2 regions of the Anaerotruncus sp. genome follow, and region 1 is predicted to be linked to the other one. Evidence: riboswitches for the same ligand, from Rfam matches in the RefSeq annotation. Region 1 holds a riboswitch; the other holds the start of a gene.
What was found. Region 1 has a riboswitch for cyclic di-GMP ahead of ACZO3G_RS05755 (ICP22 family protein). Riboswitches for the same ligand answer to the same signal wherever they lie in the genome.

Region 1 (10,793 bases):
ATGTGCGGAAAGGGGATGTGCCTGAAAGGAAGGATTCGAACTGCAATCGAGGGAACGGAGAAAAGGAGTGTGTGACATGAAAAAAAGCATGCGTATTTTAGTTGCGGTCCTGTTGACATTGACCTTGATCATCGGCACGGCGGGGTGCGGCCAGAAGGCGGAGCCCCAGACGCCCGCCCCCGACGCAGCCCCGGGCGCTTCCCAGGAAGCGGCGGCTCCCGCGGGGACCCAGCTGCTCACCATCGGGACTTCGACGGTGGGCGGGGCCTGGTACCCGATGGGCGGCGCGCTGGCCAACGTGATTTCAAGCTATGTTCCCAATGCAAAGGCAAGCGCGACTCCTTCGGCGGCCACCATTGAAAACCTGACCCTCGTGCGCAGCGGAAAGATGGAGATCGGCATGGCGACCGCGGACATCCCCTACCAGCAGTACCACGGCCTGGCCGGTCTGGAAAAGGATGAGAGCCTGCGCACCCTCACCATGTTCAGCAACAACATCATCTGCATCCTCGTCAAGGACGGCTCCCCGGTCCACAGCATCGAGGACCTGAAGGGGAAAAAACTCGGGGTCGGCGTGCAGGGGAGCAGCGCCTACACAATCGCGGTCGCGATCCTCAAGGCGCACGGCATCGACATTGAAAAGGACGTCGACCAGTACCAGGGCGGCATCTCCCAGCAGACGGAGGCGCTCAAGGACGGCAACATCGACGCGTTCATGATGACCTTCCCGCAGGGCGGCGCGGCCCCCGGTCTGATCGAGCTGGACACGACCGAAAAGATCCGGTTTATCGACATGGACATGGAGAAACTCAAGGAGGTCAACGCGGAGAGCCCCTGCTACACGATCGGCCAGATTCCGGCGGGCTATGTGGACAGCCTGAAGGAGCCGGTCAACACCCTGGTCATCGGCTGCGTCTTCATGGTAAAGGATACGATGGACGAGGAGCTCGTCTACAATATCACCAAATCCATGTTCGAGCATAAGGACGAACTGGACGCGATCCACGCGGCCTGGAAGGACACCAACGAAAAGACCGCCGCGGTCAACTGCCCGTTCCCGCTGCACCCGGGCGCCGAGCGCTACTACAAGGAGGCCGGGTTCGATATCAGCATCTTGCCATAAACGCTGGTCGTCAGCGGGAACCGTAAGAGGCCCCGTCTCCGCCGGCCGGCAATCCTCCGCCGGCCGGCGGAGGGAAACCCGGAGACTGAATAGAAAGGGATGAGTATGCTGAACTGGCTGACAGAAGTACTGGAGGGGCAGAAGCTCAAAGGGACCAGGGGGAAGATCATCGCGGTCATTGCGTTTTGCTGTTCCTGTTTCTTCCTTTACACCGCGTTTTCGGGGTCGCTGCCCAACATTGCCCAGCGGGCGACCCTGATGGCGTTCGCGCTGCCGATGATCTTTTTGATCAAGCCCTCCAGCCAAAAGCACCCGCGGCTTTCCCTTGTTTTGGACGCGGGGTTCGCGATCCTCGCGGTCGTAGTCTTTGTTTACGTCATCAAGGTCCAGAAGGCGATCGCCTGGCGCGTCGGCAATCCCAACGCGGTTGATATGGTGATGGGCGTCTGTGCGGCCCTTCTGGTCATCGAGGCGGCCCGCCGGAAGGTCGGCTGGACGCTGCCGATCCTGGTGGGCGTCCTGGTGATCTACGGCTTTGCGGGCCCCTATATGCCGGGGGTGCTCATGCACCGCGGGCTGGACCCGGGCGCGTTCATTTCGAGCATCTACCTCTCTGAAGAGGGCATCTTCGGCACGCCCCTACAGGTCGCGGCCGACTTTATCATGGTGTTCGTCCTCTTCGGCGCCTTCCTGCGCGTATCCGGCGCGGGAGAATTCTTTATCGACATCGCCGACGCGGCCTTCGGAGGCATGCGCGGCGGCCCCGCCAAGGCGGCGGTCATCTCCAGCGGCCTCATGGGCTGCGTCAGCGGCAGCGCGGTCGCCAACGTGGTCACCACCGGGACCTTTACGATCCCGATGATGAAAAAGACCGGCTACCGGCCCGAGGTAGCGGGCGCGGTGGAGGCGGTCTCCTCCACCGGCGGGCAGATCATGCCGCCGATCATGGGGGCGGCCGCGTTCATCATGGCGGATTTCCTGCGGATCCCCTATTGGAACGTCGTCAAGGCGGCGATCATCCCCGCCGTGCTCTATTACGCGGCGGTCTTCTTCATGGTCGACCTGGAAGCCGCCAAGACGGGGCTCAAGGGCATGCCGAAGAGCGAGCTGCCCAAGGCGGGCGAGATCATGAAGCGCAGCGGGCACCTCGTGATTCCGGTCATCGTGCTCATCTACCTGCTCGGTGTGGTCGGCTACTCGGCGCAGAAATCCGCCTTCTTCACCATCGTGCTGGTCGTGCTGGTGGCGGCGCTGCGCAAGCATACCCGCATTAACCTGCGCAAATTCGTCTCCGCGATGATCGAGGGCGCGATCGGCGGGCTCGAGGTCGCGGCGGTCTGCGCCTGCGCGGGCATCGTCATCGGCATCCTGATGCGCACCGGGCTCGGCATGATGCTTACGGGCATGCTGGTCGAGCTGTCGCACGGCAGCCTGCCGATCCTGATGGTCCTCACCATGATCGCCTCGATCATCATGGGCATGGGCCTGCCGACCTCCGCCTGCTATATCATCGTGGTGGTCCTCATCGCGCCCGCCATGGTACAGATGGGCGTGCCGGCCATCGCGGCGCACATGTTCGCCTTCTACTTCGCCTGCCTCTCCAACATCACCCCGCCGGTCGCGATGGCGGCCTACGCGGGCGCGAGCATCGCGGGCTCCGATCCGATGCGCACCGGCTTCCAGGCCACGCGGGTGGGGGCATGCGGCTTCATCGTGCCCTTCATGTTCGTCTACGGCACGCCGCTGTTGATGATCGGCTCGGCGGGAGAGATCCTGCTGGCGTTCGTCACCGCCATGCTCGGGACCTTCGCGCTTTCGGCCGGGCTGACCGGCTATCAATTCGGGAAGCTCAACTGGTTCCTGCGGGCGATGTCGCTCGTTGCCGCGCTGGTGCTCATCAAGCCCGGCATCGGCAGCGACCTGGTCGGGCTGGCGATCATCGCCGTGATCTCCGCGATCAACTGGTCGCAGTACAAACGAAAACCAAAGGTGCCCGCCGCGTAGCGCGGCGGGGAAGATAGGAGTGAGTCTATTGCTGCCATTGGAAGGCGTCCGCGTAGTAGATTTGACCAACTTCCTGCCCGGGCCGTTCTGCTCGATGATCCTTTCGGACTTTGGCGCGGAGGTGATCAAGGTGGAGCGCCCGCCCAAGGGGGACCCCGCGCGGTACCAGGGCGGGATGTTCGCCTCGGCGGGGCGCAATAAAAAGAGCGTCGCGCTGGACCTCAAGAGCGACGGGGGGAAGGAGGCGCTCAGGAAGCTGGTTCTGGACTGCGACGTGCTGATGGAGGGCTTCCGCCCGGGCGTGCTCGATCGGCTCGGCTTCGGCTGGGAGGCGGTGCGGGCGCTCAACGACCGCGTCGTCTACTGCTCGATCTCCGGCTTCGGCCAGACCGGCCCCAACCGCGATCTGGCGGGACACGACGTCAACTACCTCTCGATCGCCGGGGCGCTGAGCATCTCCGGGGACCCGGACGGGCCGCCGGTCGCCGGCGGCGGCGTGCAGGTGGCGGATTTGACCTCCGCCATGTACGCGGCGGTCTCGGTCCTCGCGGCCATCATCAACCGCGGCCGCACGGGGAAGGGGGCCTACCTTGACGTGTCGATGACCGACTGCGTGCTGGCGTTCATGGGGCCGCGCATCCTGGAGTATTTCGACCGGGGGATGCCGCCCAAGGGAACCATGATGGGGCGCAGCGGCTTTGGCGCCTACCGGACCCGGGACGGAAAATACGTCTCGGTCGGCTGCCTGGAGCTCAACTTCTGGCAGCGGCTGTGCGACGCGCTCGGCGACCCGGAGCTCGGAAGGGACCCGAAATACCTCGGCTGGTTCGACCGGATGAAATACCGCGCGGAGATCAACCCGCGCCTCGACGAAAAGTTCCTGCTCAGGGACCGGGACGAATGGATGAAGATCCTGCGGGAGGCGGACGTACCTGTCACGCCTGTCAACAGGATCGAGGAACTGGAAAACGACCCGCAGTTTGTCAGCCGCGGGATGATAAAACGGGTGAACGGGCAGCCGCTCGTCGCGTTCCCGGTGAAGTTCGAGGGACTCGAGCTCAGGGAGCCGGGCCCCGCGCCCGAACTCGGCGCGGACAACGGCGGGATCCTCGGCGGGCCCGGCCTGTGATCGGAGGGATATGAGGGAGATGCAAAGCAACCTGCCACCCAGAGTGGAAAATAAAAAGTCCCGGGACAAGGTGATGACCGCCAAGGAGGCGGTCAGCCGGTTCGTGCGGGACGGGGACATGATGCTCAGCGGCCTGCAGCACAGCTCGGTCGCGCTCGTGCACGAGATCGCGCGGCAGGGGATGACCGATCTGACCCTGCTGCTCGACAGCGACAGCGGCCTCACCGCCCCGCTGCTCGGGCTCGGGCGGGTCAAAAGGATCATCACCGCCTACTGCGGAGGCGGCAACGCGGGGAACAACTATGTCTTCCGCCGCGCTGCGGAGCAGAAGATTCCCCGCGAGGTCGAGATGGAGTTCTACAGCAACTACGGCATCGCGCTGATGGCGCTGGCCGGTTCGATGAACGTGCCCTTCCTGCCGACCCGCTCGATGATCGGCTCGAGCATCGCGGAGCAGAACCCCCGCATCAGGGTGATCGACGACCCCTACGGCGGCGGAACCCCCGTCGCGCTGGTCCCGGCCGCCCGGCCGGACGTGTGCATCATCCATGTGCACCGGGCCGACAAACTGGGGAATTTACAGTTCTTCGGGCATTTCGGGAACACGGACATCTTCGTGCGCAGCGCGAAATACGTGATCGCGAGCTGCGAGGAGCTGGTCACCACGGATGAGATCCGGCGCACCCCCAACCAGACGATCATCCCGCAGTACAACGTGGACGCGGTCGTCGAGGCACCCTTCGGCGCGCACTGGTTCGCCTCCAACTACTATTACCACAACGATTTCCCCTTCGGCGCCTACACGCTGGAAAAGTGGCGGACGGAGGAGGGCTTCCGGGAGTGGTGCGACAAGTACATCTTCGGCGTGGAGGACTGGGACGGCTACTGCCGGACGGTCGGATACGAGCGGCTGTGGAAGCTCTACCACGCCGAAAAGCGGTTTTTGGCATATGGGGAGGTGCGGTAGCGTGAAAAAGTACGCGAAGGATTATACCCTCAACGAGCTGCTCGTCGTCACCACCGCAAAGGTGATCCACGACTATGAGACCCTGATCGCCGGGGTCGGCATCCCGACGCTGGCGGCGAGCCTCGCGGGGATCACCCACGCCAAAAACATCGTCGTCACCACCGAGTGGGGCACCGTGAATCCCAACCCCCGCCGCCTGATGTTCAGCGTGACCGACACCACGGTCAACGAGCGGGCGGTGGCGCTGCCCGGCTCGCAGGTGATCATGAACGACATGCAGAACGGCCGCCTCGACCTTGGGGTGATCGGCGGCGCGCAGGTGGACCGGTACGGCAACGTGAACTCCACGATGATCCTCGACCGCGAGACAGGCGGCCTCAAAACCATGCTGCCCGGCTCGGGCGGGGCGAACGACATCGCCACCAGCGCAAAACGCACGATCATCATCATGCGCAGCACCAGGCGCTGCTTTGTGGAGAAGGTCGATTACATCACCTCGCCGGGCTACCTTGACGGGCCGGGGTGCCGGGAAAAATACGGGATGCCCGGCGGCGGGCCGGAGATCGTCATCTCCGCCGAGGGGACCTTCCGTTTCGACCCGGAGACGAAGGAGATGTACCTCGCCACCTATCATCCCGGCGTGTCGGTGGAGGAGATCCGGGAGATGGTGCCCTGGGACCTGAAGGTTTCTTCGGACGTCCGCGAGACCGAGCCGCCCACCGAGGAGGAGATTGAGATTCTGCGCCTGCTCGACCCCTCGGGCATGTATGTCGGCAGCGGCAAAAAGATCCTCAAGGAGGGGGAGCAGGGGAATTTCGGGGTGTTCTTACAGAACATGCTCGACTCGTTCGAGCCGATGGGCCGGTTTGTCAAGCGGTACGACTGAAACGGATTGGAAAAGGAGCTGTGACAGCATGATGAATTACTCGTTCTTCCGGCGGAATGCCGAGAAGGTGCGCGCGGAGCTGCGCAAACGCGGCATCGACGTGATGATCCTCACCCACCAGCAGAAGTACTCCTATGTGTCGGGCAACTTCCACAACGACTTCAACCTCGGGAACTGCATCTTCGTCTGGGCCGACCAGGAGCCCACCCTGCTGGTGGCGATCGCGGAGTGGCGCAGGCTCAAATATGAGGGCTACATCAAGGACATCCGCTTCTGGAAATCGCCCTATTCGGGCATGGAGCCGGTCTCCTTCCTCGAGGTCGCCAACCAGATCCTCCACGAGCACGACTGCGAGCAGGCCACCATCGCCGTGGAGCTGCCCTCCATCCCCTACCGCCTCTACCACGACCTCGAGACGGAGTTCCCCAGAGCCACCATTGTCGACGGGGAAAAGATGATCAACGACATCATGATGATCAAGGACGAGGAGGAGCTGGAGATCACCCGCCGGGTCTGCGCGATGGGCGACGCCGCGCAGCAGAAGATCATTGAGTACGCGCGCGTCGGTATCACCGAGGCGGAGCTGATGGGGCACTGCGAGCAGGAGATGCGCCGCCTGGGCGCCACCTGGTATTACACCCCCAACCAGTGCAACTTCGGCGCCCGCATCGGCGGCGGCGACCACCTGCCCTCGGGGAAGATCCTGCGCCGGAACGACGTTTTCTACACCGACTTTCATCCCGTCTGGCACGAGTACCGCACCGACACCTTCCGCACCTGGTGCTTCGGCGAGCCGAGCAGGGAGTTCCGCAAGATGACCGATACCATCGAGGGGATCATCCCCGAGTTGAACGCCAAGCTGGTGCCGGGGGCCTCCACTAAGGAGATCGAGCACTGGTACCACGACCGGCTGGCGCAGGCGGGATACCCGGACAACGGTTCGGTGCCCCTCGGACACGGCATCGGTACGGGCCACCTGCCGCCCTACTTCATGGACGACGAGGATGTGATCCTGAAGCCCAACACGCTCATCTCCGTCAACTCCCACATCTACGACCTCAACGAGGACTTCGCCTTTACGCTCGAGTATATCGTCTGCGTCAAGGAGAGGAAGCTCGAGCTGCTCACCAAATTCCCGCTGGGACTCGTCTGCATCCCGATCAAATAAGAAAAAAGAGCCGGTTCCACCGGCTCTTTTTTATTTGCACCGGCCGCGTCCCTCACTGCGCCTTCCGGAATCCGCCTCAAAAGAAGGTCACGGCGGCGTCCAAAAGCATCAGCCCCGCGAGGGAACCGCTCAGGAGGGCGAGGGCCCTGCCGGGCAGCCTGCGCGCCGCGCGCTCCAGCAACGGTTGGAGAAGGTAGAGGATAACGAGGCCGCCGAGCCCAAACCGGACGCTCGGATTGAGCGCGATCCGCCCCTGAAAATTCAGCGGGTACGCGCGGTAGTCCCACATCCAGCCGCCCGTCGTGAATTCCATGACGTAGCTGCCGATGAGCTCGATCACCGTCGCGATGGCCCCGGCCGACGCGAAGACGAGCAGGGGCGTGACCGGCAGCTTCCCGATGCGGATGTCGCGATCCCGCAGCCTTCGCAGGGAGAGGACCAGCACCAGGGCGCCCACCCCGTAGATCGGGCAGTAGGGCCCGAAGAGGACGCCCCGGTTGGAGAAGCCCCACCGGTATACGACGACCTCGAGAAATACCTCGTACAGCCATCCGAGAACGGAGTATGACAGGAAGCAGAGAAAATACCGTTCGGCTTTGACCAGCATCCCGGCCCTCCTTTTTGCGTGCTCCCGCCCCTCCCGGCGGGCGGGGCGGAAGCACGGAAAGATAGTCCCATTATGACAGATTCCGGGCGGGAAGGGAAGCCGCGGAGGAAATTTTCCCAATTGGGGCCCGGCGGCCGATTTGGGAGATCTTTCATAAAAAACCGCGTTGACATTCCGCAAAATAAGGTATATATTTATAAGTAACACAGAATTTATCATTTCGAAGCATCAAAAAAATTTGTGACAATTCCATATTGGGCAAACCTGCCTAAAGGCAGGGACGCAAAGCTATAGGGTCTAATGCGTAAGCGATGACAGCCAGTTGCAGCACATCTGCTCCCGGAGCCCGGGGGCGTTGCTTATGTATGACTGCGCATTTTATCATTGAAAAATGAGGTGCGTATTTTTTTTGCAGTATTTTATTAGAGAGGGTAGTTTGTATGAAAACCAAGATGAAAGGGATTCTGGCGCTTCTTACGGCAGTCGTTCTGCTGTGGGGAGGCAGCCTCCCCCTGTTCGCCGCGGACGGGCAGCCCGGGGAAGAGCCGCGTGAAACCGTGGAGGCGGACCCGGTCCCCGACCCGGAGCCCCCTTCCACGGAAGTCCCGGAGACGGGCGGCGCGGAAGAACCCGGCGAACCGGAAACGGATGAAGAGGACCCGCCCGCCGAACTCCCGGGAGATGCGGATTCCGGGGACGGCGGGGAAGAGACGCCGGGAGACGGCGGGCCCGCCGACTCGGTGACGGACCCGGAAGTCCCGGACGAAAGCGGGCGGACGGACCCGCCGGAGGAAACTCCCGGGGACGAGCTCCCCGGAGAGGAACAGCCGGGGGATGAGGACGGACTGGAGCCCGTGGAGGAGGAAGCCGCGGTCGCCGCGCTTTCCGAGGAGGACGGTCCCGTTCCGGAAATTGACGGGAACCGCGTCTACGCCAACGGGGCCGCCATCATCATCGGCGAGGAGGACGGCGCGTGCTACATCTTCTACGGGACGGACGGGAAGCTGGAGCTTCCCTCTCCCGGAGGCAAAACCGTCTTCGGGGGCGGCAAGAACCGCGACGTCGATGGGGACACCAGCGTCACGCTGGACGGCGTTCCGGTGAGCGCCGTCTATGGCGGCGGTTATTCGGACGGCAGCCATTCCGCCGACGTGAGCGGCGATACAAAGATTGAGACCGCCGGGGAAATCCTTGTAAAAACCTACGGCGGCGGCTATGCGGAGGCCAAAAACGGCGATGCCAGCGCCCGGGTCGCGGGGACCGCGCGCACCGAAAGCCGGGCCTACGGCTCTCTCCCGGGGGAAGGCTTTACCAATAAGGGCCACTATATCTATGGCGGCGGTTACGCCTATTCCAACGGCGGAAACCGAGCGGACGCCTCGGTCGGCGCCGTCTCCCTGAAGGTGCTGGAGGGGGGCGCGACCTACAGTGTACGCGGAGGCGGTTACGCGACCGCGACGTCGGGCGGGGCGGCGGCCGACGTGAACGGCCCCATCAGCATGCGCCTCACCGGCCTTGACGTGCGGGAGGTCTACAGCGGCGGTTACGCCAGCGGAGCATCCGCCTCCGCGACGGCGGAAAGCATCGACTGCACGGTCGGGACCTCCGAGATGATGAGCTACGAATGCGGGCAGGCCAGCAAGGGGGACGCCTCCGTATCGGGGACGGCCCGGACGCTGATCGAGGACTGCCCCAATCTTTATGCCTATGTGCTTGGCGGCGGCGACGCCAGCGGCGGGGGCAACGCCTCGATCGGCCGGGTGGAGCTGACCGTTTCGGGCTCGAAAGCGCCGGTCGCGGACCAATGGGGAAGTCCCGCCGCGGCGGTGTTTTACGGCGGCGGAACGGCCTCGGGGACGGGTTCCGACGCGTCGGTGGGGAGCGTGACCATGCTCCTGGAGGACTGCCTGATTCCGGGCGGCATCTATGGCGGGGGCGATGCGGGCGCCGGCGCGAACGCGGCCGTCGGTTCCGTCGAACTGACCCTGGACCGCGTGAAGGGGGATCATCATCCCGCGGTTTTCCCGGAGAATGAATATTTCTGCACCGTGATCGGCGGGACCGACAGCACGGGCGGCGACGCCTCGGTGACGGACCGCTGCGACATCACCGTTTCGGACAGCGAGGCTGAAATGATCCTCGGCGGAAACCTGCGGGGAGACATGCCTGTCCCGTCGGGGACCGGAAGCGCGTCGCTGACCCTGTACGAAGGAAACAGCCAGATCGTCGGCGTGGCGCATTTCGATACGATCCGCTTGACCGACCGGCTCGACCTGAAGGGCTTTTTCACAAAGACGGGAGCCGACGACGACGCGGTCTCCCTCGAACTTCTCGGAAGCGGCTGGAACAATGGGGACGTCGCCGTCTCCTATGAGGCGGACGACAATGAAACGGTTCCCGCGGGGTGGTTTGCCGGCAGCGGATTCGACCTCGGCTTTTCCCAGGAGGGAAACCTGGCCGCCTGGACGATCGGAAACCTCGCCTCGGGGGATGTGATCATCGACTCGGAGATCGCCGACGGCGCGCCGAAGACGGAGCTGCCGCAGGAGCAGGCTTCCCACATCGCCTCGAGCGTCCTGACCGATAGGGAGCAGGAGCAGGTCCAGAACGGCACGACGGTGAAGATCTATCCCAAGGTGGAAAAGACCGCGCTGGCCGCCGACGTGGAGGCGGAACTCGCGGGCAGCCTCCAGGGGGAGACGATCGGCGCGAGCCTCGACATCCAGCTCTTCAAAAAGGTCGGCAACGCGGCGCCGCAGGCCGTCCCGGAAACCATCGCGCCGATCCCGCTCGTTATCGAGCTTCCGGAGGACCTGCTCCCGCAGGCGGGCTATGAGCGTACGTTCACGGTCATCCGCGCGCATGAGCAGCCGGACGGAAGCCTTTCCTACACGCGGCTTCCGGATACG
Region 2 (10,793 bases), on a different contig from region 1:
GCGCCAGCCGCGCGAGGATCTTATCCAGTTCAATTGCCTTACAGTATTTATCCATTGACTGATCCCTTCATTGTCCGGTAAAAATCGAGCGTGTCAAACCGCCGTTCCAGTTGTGTGACCGTATAACATTCGCAGACCTCCTCCAGCCGGGCGAGCGCCGGTCCGGGGAGGCTGAAGGAGAAGAGCTTCTCCGCCTCGGAATAGAGGATGTGGCGCATGGCGGCGAGCACCCCCCTGCCGAGCGGCAGGCGCACCTGGTCCGCCGGGAAGGAACGGACGCACTCCCCGCAGGCGAGCTGCGCCGACTGGGGCAGGAAGAACATCTCCTCCGCCTCATAGCAGCCGCAGCCCGCGCAGGCGACGAGGTTGGGCATGAAGCCCGCCATCGTGAGCAGCCGGAGCTCGTAGACCGGCTTTAGAAACCCGCAGGCGCGTTTGCCCGTGTCGAGCAGGTAGAGGGTGTTGAGCAGCAGGCGCAGATAGCCGTCCGCGTTCTCCTCACGGGGGGCGGCCTGCGCGGTCAGCTCGCAGAAGTAGGAGGCGAGGGAGAGCTTTTCCACGTCGCCGCGCACGCCCATGAAGACGGTGTCGAGATCGGCCTTGTCGACGCTGTACCGCTCCCGGTTGGAGAACAGCACAAAGCACGAGTAGCTGAGCAGCTCGGCGGGAACGCGCAGCGTCCCGCGTGGCTTCTTAGCTCCCCGTGCGTATGCGGATATGATGCCGCGTTCCCTCGTCAGGAGGGTGAGCACGCAGTCAAACTCGTCAATCGCGCGCTCCCGCAGCACGATCCCGTCGGTCGTGATATGCACCGGTATCTCCCGTCACAGCGGCGCCCAAAGCAGTCCCGGTTGCGGACTGCTGCCGGACGTCTACATATTTGAGGTAGTCCTCAATCTTTCCCGAATGTAAAAACGCGTCATAGGCCGACATCTCGCCCGGATTCATCAGCACCGCCCCCATCTTTTCCTGATGGTACTATTTTTTCCGGCGGCGGCACCCTTATCAGAGGGAAAGTCTATCACATTTTCCAGTAATTTAGACTTGACAGCCAAAAACGCGTTTTATCAGAAAAAGCATAGCATACATCCCCCGCCCCGTCAAGCCGGGACGGGGAAGGAAAGGGGCGCATCCGGAGGGATGCGCCCCTTAGGGTGCTTATTCCTGTTCGCGCCGCTTATAGAGCCAGACGCCGGTGGTGATGCCGCCCACGGCCACCGCCGCGATGAGCGCCGCCAGCGCGATCGTCACGCCGCTCAGGCGCCTGTGCGCCGCCGCGGGCGCGGATGCCTGCGCGGGCGCCGCTTCGGCCGGCACCGCCGGCTCGACCGCCTTCTCGGCGGGCTCCAGCGAGATCCTGTCCGGGGTCTCCGGCACCGCGGGAAGCTCCGCCGTGAGGGTGACCGTCGGCACGGTGACGCCCGGCAGATAGTAGCCGCCGCCCGTCACCGGGTTGCTGCCCGGCTTGGCCTCGGGGATTTCCAACACGGTCGCGTCGTAATCCGCAAAGAGGTCGAACAGGTCGTCAAAGGTATAGTAGACCTTGTTGTCGGGGATCGAAGGCATGTTCTTGCCGTAGATCGCCAGTTCCCTGCCCTTGTAGCTGATGACAAGGGTCACGTCGCGGCCTTCGAGCGCGCGCAGCACGCTGCCGGGCACGTTGAGCGCCTTGGAGGCGTTCGCTTTGATGACGTCGCCGCCGTCCGCGCGCTCGATCGATTTCTGGACCTTCGCCCAGAAGTCGTAGTTATCGAGCGAGGCGCTCCCGCCGCCGGAACCGCCGCCCGAGGAAGAATGTCCGGAGGAGGGCTTGCTGTTGGTGAAGGTCACGACAAACGGGCTGAAATGGGTGACCGTCACGTCGACATACTGGTTGCCCGCTTTGTCCTTCTGAATCTCCAGGTAGAAGGTTTCGCTGCCGCCGGAGTATTCATGGACGACCTTCGCATACTTATCCGTAACGCTCTTCGGGATGGGGAGCTTGAAGGTGACCGGCTGTCCGCTCAGCGAATCGATGGTTCCCTTCTCATCCGTGCCCTCGATAAACCAGACGGGCTGCACCTCGAACTTGATCTCGGTGACCACCGCGGTCGTGGTTCCGTCGTCGTTGGTGACCTCCTGCACGGCGATATCGTGGATCTCCGTCTCGAGGGAAACATGGATTTCGGTGGTATTATTGGCAAGCGCCGCCTCGGTCGCCTCCGCGGGCAGGTTCCCCTTCACCGCTTCGGCCAGGTTCTTCGGCGGTTCGGTTGCCGCCGGGTTGCTGTCGGCGGCCAGTTCGCCCTTCGCCTCGTTAAACGCCTGCTTTTCAGCATCCGTCGCGTCCGCCGGGACGGTCGCCTTCACCTCCGGAGCGCTCGCCGCAGGAGCCACTGTGAAGGCGATGTCGTAGCTCATCCGCAGCGCGTCCACCTGTTTTTTCAGGTCGGGATTCTTCGCAAGATAGGCCGCCAGCTTGCCGGCATCGAGCTTATCCAGCATGGCGCTGGCCTTGCCAATTGCCGTCTTGAAATCATCCTTTTTGTTTTGGTCTGCCAAAATCTTGTTGATTTCACTCTCGGTGACAGTGGCCAAAGTCGTGGTGGAGTCGTCACCCAGCGCCGCTTTCAGGGCGGCGTTGCCGGCTTTGATCGCCTCATCCACAGCCTTGGCGATCCCGTCGTCAGTGATGGAGACGATATAGCGGCCGTTTTCCGCTACACAGGAGTAGCCTTCCGCGACATATTGTGCATCGAGCACCCTGTCATAACTTCCGCCGACGGCAGAAATTTTGCCGGCGGGATAGCTTGCATGGTTTCCAATGCTTCCATTAAAAGTGCCGCCTTTGATCTGGATGGTTCCCTTTTCATAGTCGGGATGCGTCGGGTACCCGTCCCCGTCCGCTTCGACAGCGTTGACGATCGCCGCCTTCTCGCCGCCGTTAAAGGTTCCCCCTTTAATGGTGAGATCGTTCCAGTTCAGCACGACGCCGCCTTCCGTGTTTCCCGCGGTAAAGGTTCCGCCCTCAACCGTCATGACGCCGTAGTCATCGTTCTTGAGCACGTACAGGCCGCCCGACGCAAAGGTCACCGAGAAGGAACCGCTCTTGACCGTCATGACGGAGTTGCTTTTGCCCGAGTTCTGTGTCGGGCTCTGCCAGCCGTTGGAAATGAGGCTGGAATAGCAGCCGTTGGAACGAACCTGCGCGCCGTCAATGATCATTGTGCCGTGATTCAGGATGTAATAGTAGGAGTTGCCGCCGGATTCCGTGGCGCTCGAACCCGCCTCTTTACTCCTGTCCACCTGGACATTCCCCACCGTCATGGTGGCGCCCGCGTCGTTAAACAGCGGCGTTCTCTGGTGGGTCAGGTTGTCGATCTTGCCTCCGCCGGTAACCGTCAGGTTCCCCTTATTGATGATCGTATGGTTGCTCACATTGGTAAGCGTTTTTCCGCCGAGGTCGAGCGTCAGCGTCTTTCCGGCGGGGATGACGACATCCTCGGCTGTGTCCCCCAGAAGCGTGATTGTGTCGCCGCTTACGGCGTCAGTGATCGCCGCGGCAAGGCTCGCGTATTCCGAAGTCCCGATCTTCGCGACAGCAACGCCGGGCGTCAGCGCCCAAGCGCCATTCTCCGAGGTCGTCTTCATCCAACCGGTCAGTCCGGAGAGCTTATCCACTCCGCCGGCTGCCGCCGATGGGCGTTCGGAGTAGATCAGCTTATTCTGGAAGTTGTTTCCACTTCCGATCGTTATAACGGACGGCACTTTATATGCGGCCCCATCCGCATACATGATCCCGATGCTGGCCCAGCCTTCCTCGCAGGTCGTAGTGTTGGAAATGGTCAGGCCAGTGGTGCTCGCCACGGCGATGGCGCACTTGCCCGCCTTCGTAACCGTGAGTCCGTCTACCGAAATGTTGGCCGTGCCGTGCAGGTTGAGCGCGTGTCCGCCGCTCGAGATCGTGACGTTTTTGACCGCTCCGCCCTGCAACTGCGTAAGCGTCTTTCCATCCCCGATGGCCGTAAATTTGAGTGCGCTCACACCTGCGCCCGCCGAAGACTGAATCGTCAGGTCCTCAACGGTGACGTTGTCGGCCTGTACCAACAGCCCGGCCTGTCCGCTGACCGAATAAGCCGTCGTGTCGATGGTCGTCTTTCCCTGCGCAGCGCCCTTGAGGACGACGTTCGCACGCGTGATGCGCAGCTGCTCGTTGGCGGTCGGGGAGAAGGTCCCTGCTGCAAACTGGAGAGTGACCGGATCGCTGCCCGCTGTTTCGTTCAGAGCCGTGACGGCCTCCTCAAGGCTAGAGTACGTAGTGTCTCCGATCCGCGCAACTTCGGGAGCACGAGTCAGGGTAAACACCGTTCCCGCCGCGATAGAACCCGAAAAATCCGTGTATTGGCTTGTCTCAATGGCATCCTTACGATACTTCACATCTTCCTTGAGCGTCAGCGTCCGCGCCTCCGCGTCAAAGTGGAAGTAATAATTTACACTGTACGACATTTTTACCGTACGTTCCAAGATCGTCCCGTCGCTGCCGAATTCAATCGGTTCCACCGTGACCTTGTTGATCACCGGGCCGCCCTGCGAATTGACTTCCCCGGACAGCGTCGCGCGAACTCCATCCTCGCCCTCTTCGACCACGAGCTCGAGCTGTTCATTACCGGCATTAGCCGTATAAGTCCCGATAACGCTCTTTACGTCAAATGTATCCGCAGTGATACCGCCGGAAACGTTCGGATGGGATTTGTAAAACACGCTGTGGGCCTGCACCTTCTGACCATCGACCGTCTGTTCCGCAAAATGGACGTCGAAATGGAAGTAATCGTAGTCCCCGTATTCGCCTTTGACGTATTCCACCGGGATTTTGACCGTATTGCCAGGGGCGATTCCATTGATTTCATAGGTAAACCCATTGGGTTCCCATCCGATATCGACTTTCCCAATGTCGTGGTTGTAGATATCCGCCTGCTTTTTTACAACTTTTACGTACAGGTATTCATTGTCGCCCAGCAGGTCATTCGGGAAATCAAACGTCCTGCTGTTGGTGATGGGATGACTCGCGGAAGGTTCTGTCTTGGTCTCTATCGGGTTCGCGCTATCCAGACCCTCTTCCGTGGCCGCCATATAGATATCGACCGCATCGCAACTGCCGTCGCCCAAGGCGGGGTCCAATTCAAGCGTGTTCGCCTGCCCGAGCATGGCGATAAAACCGGCAAAGTCAGCCAGTTTTCCGGTCAGTTCCTCCGGGATCTCCGCTTTTTCCTCGTCGGTCAGCGCGTTGTACGCCTCCTGCGCGGCGGCGTAATTCTCCTTCGCTTCCTCCAGGTACGCCGAATACGCCTCATTATAGGCGTCGTTGTATCCCTCGTCGTCCTCGGGAAGATCGACCGCTGGCTCATAGTTGGCGACTGTGCCGGCGTCCGGGAGCGCCTCGATCATGTCGATGACCGCCTGGACCGCCTCTGAGGGCTTCTCCTCGGGCTCCGTGTAGAGCGGGCAGCCCTCCTTATGTACCTCGCCCTCGGCGGCGCCGCAGGTGCATTCCTCGGAGCTTATGTCCTCGGAGCTTGCATCCTTGGAGCTCGAATCCTCGGAGCTTGCGTCCTTGAAACTTGCGTCCTCGGAGCTCGAACCCTCGGAGCTTACGTCCTCGGAACTCGGGCCCTTGGAGCCTTCATCCTCTGAGCTCGCGCCTGTGGAGCTCTCGTCCACGGACGGCTCTTCTTCCGTCTTCACAGGACTGATCGTATCGGATACATCCGATACGCCGTCACCGGTGACGGGCTGGTCGTCGTTCGCAAGGCTGACAACGCCGCTCATCGTGAGGATGAGCATGGCCGCAAGCAACATCGTCAGCAAGCGAATCCAGTTCTTTTTCATGATATGCCCTCCTAGAAAAATATCTTTGTCCGAATCGGATCTGTCCGGAATTTCTTTGGGCCGCGGCCGGGGGAGACGGTGTGACCGTTTTTTTCTCCCAATAAAAGAATACGACCGCCTCGACGGCAGTCGTACAGAAAGCCCCCCTAGGGAGGCTGTGCGGCAACCGGCTGTCATACCCTACGGTTTAGACCCATGGCTTTGCGTCACTATCTTTCAATAGTTTTGCCAAATATTCATTTTTTGTTACCCATACTATAACATATAGTATGACCTTTGTACAGTTATTTTTTTGAAATTTGGTGGAAATACTTGCAAATTGCCTCCTTTTTTGTGGTTTAAAACATAAAAAACCGGCTTTCCGCGCGCATACGCGGAAAGCCGGACGGATGGATCGCCTCTCAGCGCGGAAAACCGGCCGAGGCGAGCTCCTGCCCAATGTTGAGGATGTGGTCGCCGATCCGCTCGAAATCGGTCAGCATCTCGGAATAGAGGATGCACGCCTCGTCCGAGCAGACTCCCTCGTGCATCCGCCGAATCTGGTTCTGCCGGAACGCGAGGGTCATGTCGTCCATCTTCTGCTCAAAGGCGGAAATTTCGGACAGGCGTTCGACGGAAACGCCGTCCAGCTCTCGAAGCAGGCCGATGGCTCGCAGGCTCACCTCTCTCATCTGTGCGATCTCGCCCCGCGCCTGCTCGGAAAAGGAAATCCGCTTTTCCTCCAGCAGCTTCGTGTACTCGCAGATGTTGACGGCGTGGTCGCCGATCCGCTCGAGGTTGCCGCTGATCTTGAAAAAGGCGCTGATCGTCATCGAGTCCCGCTCGTTTGCCTCGTAAACGATGATGCGCGAGATGTACTTTGATATTTCCTTATTGAGGTAGTCGATGTATTCCTCGGTGCGTTCGACCTCCGCCAACCGGCGGGAATCGCCGTCCAGCACGGCGAGGAAGCTCTGCTCCACGTTGCCGCGGGCCATGTCGGCCATCCGTCCGAGCTCCCGCCAGACGCCGTTGATCGCAATGGCGGAGTTGCCCATCTGGTATTCCGGCGACGCCTCCACCGGCTTGATGTAGAGCAGCTTTTGCAGCGCGGCGTCCTCCGAGACGTGCTCGGGCAGGATGCGCACCGCGAGCTTCGCGAGCCAGGTGCCCAGCGGGAGCAGGAGCAGGGTGGTCGCAACGTTGAAGAGGGTGTGCATGTTGGCGATCTGGGCCGCCGGGCTGCCGGGGGTCAGCGCCTCGATAAACTGCGTGAGCGGGAACGTCATGCAGACCACGGTGAAGATGCTCGTCCCGATCAGGTTGAAGAGCAGGTGGATGACGGTGGCGCGCTTCGCGTTGCGCCCGGTGCCGATCGAGGCCAGCACCGCGGTGATGCAGGTGCCGATGTTCTGGCCGAAGAGGACGTAAACCGCGCTCGGCAGGCCGATGAGCCCGCTGTCCGCCAGCGCCTGGAGGATCCCCACCGACGCTGAGGAGGATTGGATGACGGCGGTGAAAAGCGCCCCGGCCAGGATCCCCAGCAGCGGGTTGCCAAAGCGGGTCATGAGGCTGACGAACGCCTCCGAATCCCGCAGCGGCATCATGGAGGAGCTCATCATCTCCATCCCGATGAAGAGGATGCCCAGCCCCGCGACGATCTGCCCGTAGTGGTGAAAGACCGCCCGCTTCATGAACACGACCAGCGTCACGCCGCAGAAGGCGAAGAGCGGGGCCAGCGCGCCCACATCGAGCGCGATGAGCTGGCCGGTGATGGTGGTGCCGACGTTCGCCCCCATGATGATCCACACGGCCTGCCGCAGGGTCATCATGCCCGAATTGACAAAGCCCACGACCATGACGGTGGTCGCGGAGGAGGACTGGATCACCGCCGTGATGCCCGCGCCGACCGCGACCCCCAGCAGGCGGTTGCTCGTCAACCGCTCCAAAATCCGCTTCATGCGGTTGCCCGCCGCCGCCTCGAGCCCCGAGCTCATCATCTGCATCCCGTATAAAAACAGCGCCAGGCCTCCCAGAAGCCCCAGGATATCCGCCACCTTCACGCGCGGCACGCTCCTTCTCTCTTTACTTCCTTCCCGAATCCGCCGGCAGGGCGGGGATGAAACATTCCAAAGGCATGGCGCGCGTCCGGCGCCGGACGCGGGTCATGCCTCTTTAGTCCCGGTATCCGGGCGGATGCTCCGGACGGCGCAGCCGCTTCCATGCGGAACGTCCCCCCCTTTTCACCGCGATTCGCAACCCATTATAAAAGATCGCGCCGGGGAGCACAAGGGTTCCGCCGCAAATTTTACGCAGATTTTACACGGCGGCGAAAGAGGCCCCGCGGGGACGGTTGTCCGTCCCCGCGGGGCCTCCTGTTCGTTTTTCAAACCGACGCGCGGCTCAGTTGTAGCCGAGCGACCGGATGACGTTCTCCCGGTTGCGCCAGTCCTCGCGCACCTTGACCCAGCATTTGAGGTTGACCCGGCAGCCGAGGAACCGTTCGATGTCCTGCCGCGCCTGGGTGGCGATCCGCTTGAGCATCTCGCCGCCCTTGCCGATGATCATCCCCTTGTGGCTCTCCCGCTCGCAGTAGATCTGCGCCTCGATGTCGACGAGGTCCTGCCCCTCCCGCTCCTTCATCGATTCCACCGACACGGCGGTGCCGTGCGGGATCTCGTCGCGCAGGTTGCGCAGGAGCTTTTCCCGCACGATCTCGGCCACGATCACCCGTTCGGGCTGGTCGGTCAGCGTGTCCGCGTCGAAGAAGAAGGGGGAGGGCGCGGCGAACGCCTCGAGCTCCCCGAGCACCGCGTCCACCCCGTCGCGGGTGAGCGCGGAGATCGGCACGACGGCGGAAAACTCGTACTCCTTTGTAAAGGCGAGGATGCGGGGCATCAGCTTCTCCTTGTTGGCGAGGGTGTCGATCTTGTTGACGACGAGGACCGCGGGAATCCGCTGCGCCCGGAAGGAGGCGATGAGGTCTCGCTCGGCGGGGGCGATCTCCCCCTGCGGCTCGACGACGAGCAGGGCGACGTCCACGTCCGCGACGCTGTCGCTGACCTGCTTCACCATGTATTCCGACAGCCGCGTGCGGGGCTTGTGGAGCCCCGGCGTGTCAATGAAGACAAACTGGGTCTCCCCCCTCGTCAGCACGCCGGTGATGCGGGTGCGGGTGGTCTGGGGCTTGTCCGAGACGATCGCCACCTTCTCCCCGATCAGGGCGTTGAGCAGGCTCGATTTTCCCACGTTGGGGCGTCCGACGATGGCGACGAACGCCGATTTGGTGCTGTATTCCGGTTCGGTCAAAATGCTTCTCCTCCCCGCCCCTGTGGGGCGCGTCCAGTTTTTCCGCCCTTTACGGCGCGGCGCAAAAATGCGCCGGCGGTCTACGCCGGCGTCTGTTTCTCCCCGCCGAACCCGAACACAAACCAGGCCGCGAGGGCAAGATAGATCACGAGCAGCACCTTCGGCTGCCAGTGCGCGAGCAGCGCGCGCCAGAGCGCGAGCAGCCCCTCCGGGCGCCAGAGCACGGCGAACCCGACCCCGACGCTCGCGAGCGCCATGACGAGCACCGCGCCGGCCGAAACGTCCTTGGCGAGCTTCGCGAGCGGATGCCTGCCGGGGCTGGCGAGGTCGACGGCCGCCTCGACGGCGGTGTTGAGCATCTCGGCGGCGAGCACGCCGCCGGCCGCGAGGGACAGCAGCCCGAAGCCCGCGGCCTCCACGCGCAGCGCCCCGGCCAGCCAGAACACGAAGAGCGCGGCGGCCAGGTGGATGCGGAAGTTGCGCTCGTGCAAAACGCAGTGGCGCACGCCGCAGCCCGCCCAGCGAAAGCTGCGGGCGAGGGCGGCGAGCTTAGATTTCATCTTCGGTCAGCACATAGCTGCCGTCCCGCTGCAATCCGAGGCTCGAGAGCACGCTCTCCTCCTTCTCGCGCATCCGCACCATCTCGAGCCCGCCCGACTCGTGGTCGTAGCCGAGCAGGTGGAGCATCGAATGCACGGTCAGAAAGCCGATCTCCCGCTGGAGGGAGTGGCCGTAGATACGGGCCTGTTCGACGGCCTTTTCGATCGAGATGACGATATCGCCGAGCTGGAGCGCGCCCGTCTCGAGGTTGCGGTCGTAGACGCCGTCCTGCCCGAGCGGGAAGGAGAGCACGTCGGTGGCCGTGTCCTTTTGGCGGAACTCGTTGTTAAGCTGGCGGATCTGTTCGTTATTCACGAAGCTGACGCTGACCTCCGCGCTGTCGCCGAACTGCTCGGCGGCCAGCACCGCGTGGCAGCAGCGGCGGATGAGCAGCCGGATGCCGCTGGGGATCTTCACGTCCTTCTGGCGGTTGGTGATGAGCACCTTGATACTTTCGGTCATCTGTTGCGTTTACCCTCCTCGTAATACCGCTCGTACGCCTTGATGATCGCCTGTACCAGGCGGTGGCGCACGACGTCTTTCTCGGTGAAATGAAGGATGGCGATGTCATCCACGTTCTTCAGCACCTTGACCGCTTCCAGAAGGCCCGAACGCCTGGCGTCCGGCAGGTCGATCTGGGTCACGTCCCCGGTGATGATGGCTTTGGAATTGAACCCCAGCCGGGTGAGGAACATCTTCATCTGCTCGGGCGTGGTGTTCTGGGCCTCGTCGAGGATGATGAAGCTGTCGTCGAGGGTGCGCCCGCGCATGTAGGCGAGCGGGGCGACCTCGATGTTCTGGCGCTCGACATATTTCTGGTAGTTCTCGGCGCCGAGCATATCAAAAAGCGCGTCGTAAAGCGGACGCAGGTAGGGGTCGACCTTGTTCTGGAGGTCGCCCGGCAGAAAGCCGAGCTTCTCCCCCGCCTCGACGGCGGGGCGCGTCAGGATGATGCGGTTGATCTCGTGCGCGCGGAAGGCGCGCACCGCCATGGCCACGGCGAGGTAGGTCTTGCCGGTGCCGGCGGGGCCGACGCCGAT

Region 2: linked by a shared signal. The riboswitch ahead of ACZO3G_RS09475 (hypothetical protein) and the one ahead of ACZO3G_RS05755 (ICP22 family protein) in region 1 are both predicted to bind cyclic di-GMP.

What each region holds. Positions count from the first base shown of each region.
Region 1 covers NZ_DBMDHH010000014.1:11,121-21,913, reverse strand. Annotated here, with positions in the region: gene ACZO3G_RS05790 (TAXI family TRAP transporter solute-binding subunit) at 77-1,123, shown strand; gene ACZO3G_RS05785 (TRAP transporter permease) at 1,229-3,127, shown strand; gene ACZO3G_RS05780 (CaiB/BaiF CoA transferase family protein) at 3,156-4,256, shown strand; gene ACZO3G_RS05775 (CoA transferase subunit A) at 4,267-5,223, shown strand; gene ACZO3G_RS05770 (CoA-transferase subunit beta) at 5,225-6,109, shown strand; gene ACZO3G_RS05765 (M24 family metallopeptidase) at 6,138-7,277, shown strand; gene ACZO3G_RS05760 (putative ABC transporter permease) at 7,354-7,884, opposite strand; cyclic di-GMP riboswitch class I at 8,132-8,214, shown strand; gene ACZO3G_RS05755 (ICP22 family protein) at 8,325-10,793, shown strand, end outside.
Region 2 covers NZ_DBMDHH010000030.1:25,805-36,597, reverse strand. Annotated here, with positions in the region: gene recO (DNA repair protein RecO) at 48-812, opposite strand; gene ACZO3G_RS09475 (hypothetical protein) at 1,159-5,865, opposite strand; cyclic di-GMP riboswitch class I at 6,024-6,105, opposite strand; gene ACZO3G_RS09470 (Na/Pi cotransporter family protein) at 6,267-7,907, opposite strand; gene era (GTPase Era) at 8,248-9,153, opposite strand; gene ACZO3G_RS09460 (diacylglycerol kinase family protein) at 9,234-9,713, opposite strand; gene ybeY (rRNA maturation RNase YbeY) at 9,703-10,215, opposite strand; gene ACZO3G_RS09450 (PhoH family protein) at 10,212-10,793, opposite strand, start outside.